DNA from 2 places in the Klebsiella sp. RIT-PI-d genome. Region 1 is predicted to be linked to the other one. Evidence: predicted binding sites of a transcription regulator. Region 1 holds the regulator's gene; the other holds the start of a gene.
What was found. The regulator ArgR, encoded in region 1, controls arginine synthesis, uptake and breakdown. The targets are predictions, from matches to a motif close to ANTGAATAAAAATACANT.
Positions count from the first base shown of each region.

Region 1 (2,407 bases):
TTGCTGCCTACTTTTATACGCAAAATTTGCAGCGCGTCTTCCGGGTTTCCCAGGCGCTGGAGAGCGGCATGATTGGCATCAACGAATGTGCTGTTTCGACTGAAGTCGCGCCTTTTGGCGGCGTAAAAGAGTCCGGACTGGGGCGCGAAGGATCGGTACTGGGGCTGGACGAGTTTCTGGAAGTAAAAACTCTGCATATTGGCGGATTGTAAGCAGCCGGGCGGGTGACACCGCCCATCAGGTCTGGACCGGGCAATGAAAACGTATACTTTTGACTTTACGACAATAAAAAATCAAAACGACTTCTACCGTGAATTTACGCGCGTATTTGCTCTCAATGAGGGACAAGTGGACGATCTGGATTCACTGTGGGAATGGGTTATGGGCAATGTATTGCCGCTACCGCTGGAAATCAATTTCATCCACCTTAATGAGGCAAGACGTCGACGTTACGGCGCGCTGATTTTGTTATTTGATGAGGCAGAAGAGGAGCTGGAAGGACAGTTACGCTTTAATGTACGCCAGTAAATAAAAAAGCCCCCGGCGAGCGGGGGCAAGTCGTCAGTCTCGACGACGAGGGTTTACTTATAAAGTTCTGCGGTGGCGTGCCAGTGGTCACCGGTACGCGCTTCGATAATGCGGTAGGCAGATGCGCCTTGCTCAGCAGCTTTCTGGTCCAGCATTTCACGCATATCCATTGGCGCGGTACCGATGGCTCCGACCGATACCGTGCCGATAGCTTCGCGGTTCAGTGCCTGATCGCTGGAGAGAGAATCTGCGGCAAATGCACCAAAAGAGAGAACGGAAAGCAGGCTCAGTGTTGCAACAGTTGTTTTAATTTTCATGGTATTAACCTCGTCTCGAATTTTTTCGTAAGGGTCTTATTTCGTGACCCCCATCACAAAATCAAGTATACACTAATAACGCGGAAAATTAATACCAGACTAACTATAACATTAGTTAATAAGTTTTAAGAATGTTTGGACCTATAACTGAATGGAATAAAAAGCCGGCTTTTTAGGCAGTGAATTGACAATAAAGTATTGCTTATCAACGACTTGATGGAATTTGTTTTTTTGTGCTTTTTCCACAAGAATTATTCACTGCGTGAATGTTTTGAGGCCGTATATCGCACTAAGTGTTAAATTAAAAGCAGGTGATTATGAGGTTTTCAGACGAGAACAGCAGATTCCCCTCCAGAATGCCCTGAAGGGAAGGGTGGGTTACAGCTCTTGTTCGAACAGCGAGAGGATCGCGTCGTACAACTCTTTTACCGTGAAATCACGCGCGGGGGTGGTAAAAATCGTATCATCACCCGCAATCGTGCCAAGAATACCTTCTGCTTTGCCTAAAGAATCCAGTAAGCGGGCAATAAGCTGCGCCGCACCCGGACTGGTATGAATGACGACAACGGCATCGTTATAGTCAATATCCAGTACCAGATTTTTCAGCGGACTGGAGGTGGTCGGTACGCCCAGCTCTGCGGGCAGGCAATAAACCATTTCCATTTTTGCATTACGCGTTCTTACCGCGCCGAACTTCGTCAACATGCGGGAGACTTTGGACTGGTTGATATTATCGAAGCCCTCTTCCTGCAACGCCTGAACAATCTCTCCCTGAGAACTGAACTTTTCTTCTTTGAGCAGCGCTTTAAACGCTTTCACTAACTCTTCTTGTTTAGTCGAGCTTCGCATAAATCATCCTTATTCTGACCATACTGGCACCATTATTATGCATAATAATGAATTTTTATGCAAACTATCTGCCATGAATTAGGCTGAAATAATGTTATGAAAGGGAATGATTTTATCAAATTTAGTTATCAAGAAACATGGCTGAATCACCAGAAGGGGATCGGTTTAAAAGTAAATTAATTGTTATCAAATTGATGTTGTTTTGGTTGCCATCAACGGTGTAATGTAACCTCGCGTTGACACATTACTCGAAGTGACATGTCATTCACACCAAAAACATATTGTGCCTTTCTGAGGACAATATTGCGCGTGATGACGCATTAAACGCGTACGATATTTGTATTTAGCAATGTCGTTAACTACTGTCACTGCAATGGAGTAACGGTCAATTATTTTAACCATAATAAGGAGTTTAGGATGAAAGTTGCAGTCCTCGGCGCTGCGGGCGGTATCGGCCAGGCGCTTGCCCTACTACTGAAAACCCAGCTGCCTTCAGGCTCAGAACTCTCCCTGTACGATATCGCGCCCGTGACCCCCGGCGTCGCTGTTGATCTTAGCCACATTCCGACCGATGTTAAGATTAAAGGTTTCTCTGGTGAAGATGCGACCCCGGCACTCGAAGGGGCAGATGTGGTGCTGATTTCTGCAGGTGTCGCACGTAAACCGGGTATGGATCGCTCAGATCTGTTCAACGTTAACGCCGGCATCGTCAA
Region 1 is NZ_LGIT01000012.1:55,889-58,295, reverse strand. It holds gene AC791_RS17205 (NAD-dependent succinate-semialdehyde dehydrogenase) at 1-212, shown strand, start outside; gene AC791_RS17200 (hypothetical protein) at 256-528, shown strand; gene yhcN (peroxide/acid stress response protein YhcN) at 582-845, opposite strand; gene argR (transcriptional regulator ArgR) at 1,224-1,694, opposite strand; gene mdh (malate dehydrogenase) at 2,112-2,407, shown strand, end outside.

Region 2 (2,407 bases), on a different contig from region 1:
GCTCGCAGGAGCGGGCTTCGATATATGCGCCACAAATCAGTTTATCAATCAGCGTCAGCGGTTCGTGGGTGCGAACCTCTTTCAGCATGCCTTTAGCATAGCGGCTGGCGGTAATTTTGACGTAGGGAATATTACGCGCCGCCATAGCCTCACGCACCTGCCAGAAATGGTGTAATTCTTCTTTAATTAACAGCAGCATGCTGTCGATGAGCTGGCGCCCCCACGGATCGCTGGTGCGCGGCATGACGCTTTTACTCATCTGCTTATGCAGCGCCATAAAGTCGGGCTCAGGCCCTTCACGAAAGGTAAACGCCTCATAAGGCTGTAGCCAGGCCAGCAGCGCGTCGCTGCCGTCTTTATCGGCAACATATTTACGCACCAGCAGCATGGCGGTTTGCGCCGCTTTCAGCTCGCACACCATGTGATCGGTGAGCAGGAGCGGCAGGTTTGCCGGATCGCGGGCCTTGTCGATCCATGCCTCGGGCGTCGGGCAGTGCAGAAATTGAGTAACGGGAGAAAGCAGGCGCTGGTAATCCATGGCGGGTCCTGAAAATACGGCAGCGTACGCTGCCGTACCGGGTTTAGTGCTTAGTGACGGGTGCCGTCATCATCCTCATCGACATCATCCTCGTCACCGTCTTCGGCGTTCGGATCTTCGAAGTAGGTGCCCCAGCCGTCATATTCAACGTTGAATTTTTCAGCCAGCGTCATGAGCTGCTCGGCCTGGGCGTCGATCAGATCGGCGTTCAGCGCGCATTCACTGAGAATATCGCAGCAAATCACCGTGTCGCCCTCTTCCACTTCCAGCTCTTCCGGCTCGGTTACTTCGTAACCCAGCTTAAACGCTTCTACCGCAAATTTCTCCAGCGTATCGAAGTCGTCAGCAGAGAGATGGTGTTCAATGGTATACAGGGCATCGGGATCGCTGCCGTCTTCAATAAGCTCTTCAATGGTTAAGCGCGTCTCTTCGCGTTGCTCTTCCAGGTATTCCGGGTTTGCCATGGCGGGTTCCTCTTAAATTGCCGCAGTTACTTATATTGTCACACACCACTGACATTGCCTCCAGCCTATCACGCAAAGATTTATGCATCAGGGTTGATTTTGCATATTCATACATATAAATTGAATTTTAATTCAATAGATAAACTGCATCATGAGAGGGAAATATGTCGTCTTTCTATCAGAAGCATTTTTTAAAATTACTCGATTTTACCCCCGCCGGGATCCAGTCGTTGTTACAGCTTGCTGCCAAATTGAAAGCTGACAAGAAGCTGGGTCAGGAAACGCCGCAGCTTAGCGGTAAAAATATTGCGCTCATCTTCGAAAAAGACTCGACCCGTACCCGTTGCTCTTTCGAAGTTGCCGCATTCGATCAGGGCGCTCGCGTGACTTACCTCGGCCCCAGCGGCAGCCAGATTGGTCACAAAGAGTCGATCAAAGATACCGCCCGCGTGCTGGGGCGGATGTATGACGGCATCCAGTATCGTGGCTACGGTCAGGATATCGTTGAGACGCTGGCCGCGTTTGCGGGTGTACCGGTGTGGAATGGCCTGACCGACGAGTTTCACCCCACTCAACTGCTGGCTGATTTACTCACCATGCAGGAACATCTGCCGGGTAAAGCATTTAATGAGATGACGCTGGTTTACGCAGGCGATGCGCGGAACAACATGGGAAATACCCTGCTGGAAGCCGCCGCGTTGACCGGTCTTGATTTGCGTCTGGTTGCACCAAAAGTATGTTGGCCACAGGCAAGCCTGGTCGCTGAATGTCAGGCGCTGGCCGCCCAGACCGGCGGGAAAATTACCCTGACGGAAGATATTGCCGCCGGCGTGCAGGGCGCGGATTTTATTTATACCGACGTCTGGGTATCGATGGGTGAAGCCAAAGAAAAATGGGCCGAACGGATCGCGCTACTGCGTGATTACCAGGTAAACAGCGCAATGATGCAGCTCACCGGTAATCCGCAGGTGAAGTTTCTTCACTGCCTGCCCGCCTTTCACGACGATCGCACCGCGCTGGGTAAACAGATGGCAGAAGAGTACGGCCTGCACGGCGGAATGGAAGTCACGGATGAGGTGTTTGAATCCGCCGCCAGTATTGTTTTTGATCAGGCAGAAAACCGGATGCATACCATTAAGGCGGTGATGGTGGCGACGCTGGCGAGATAATCGCCTGAGCAGAAATATACGGTAGCAGCTAGGACAGCGAAATCGGTGACGGCCTTTAGGTTCTTCACCGGTTTTTCTTCAACGCCAAAAATCAATGGTGAGCGTGTGGCGTGAGCATAAGAGGTTGATGAACCGCGCGCATCACATTTACGCATCAGAATATAGCACGATATTTCCTGGTCTATTATTCAGGCTGAAATTCTTTTTTAAATCAATTAATCCCTGCTTATATATTT
Region 2 is NZ_LGIT01000017.1:1,431-3,837, reverse strand. It holds gene miaE (tRNA isopentenyl-2-thiomethyl-A-37 hydroxylase MiaE) at 1-538, opposite strand, end outside; gene rraB (ribonuclease E inhibitor RraB) at 589-1,002, opposite strand; gene argF (ornithine carbamoyltransferase) at 1,167-2,171, shown strand.
Region 2: argF (ornithine carbamoyltransferase) is a predicted target of ArgR. The motif match lies at 1,122-1,139, and genes of this name have one in related genera.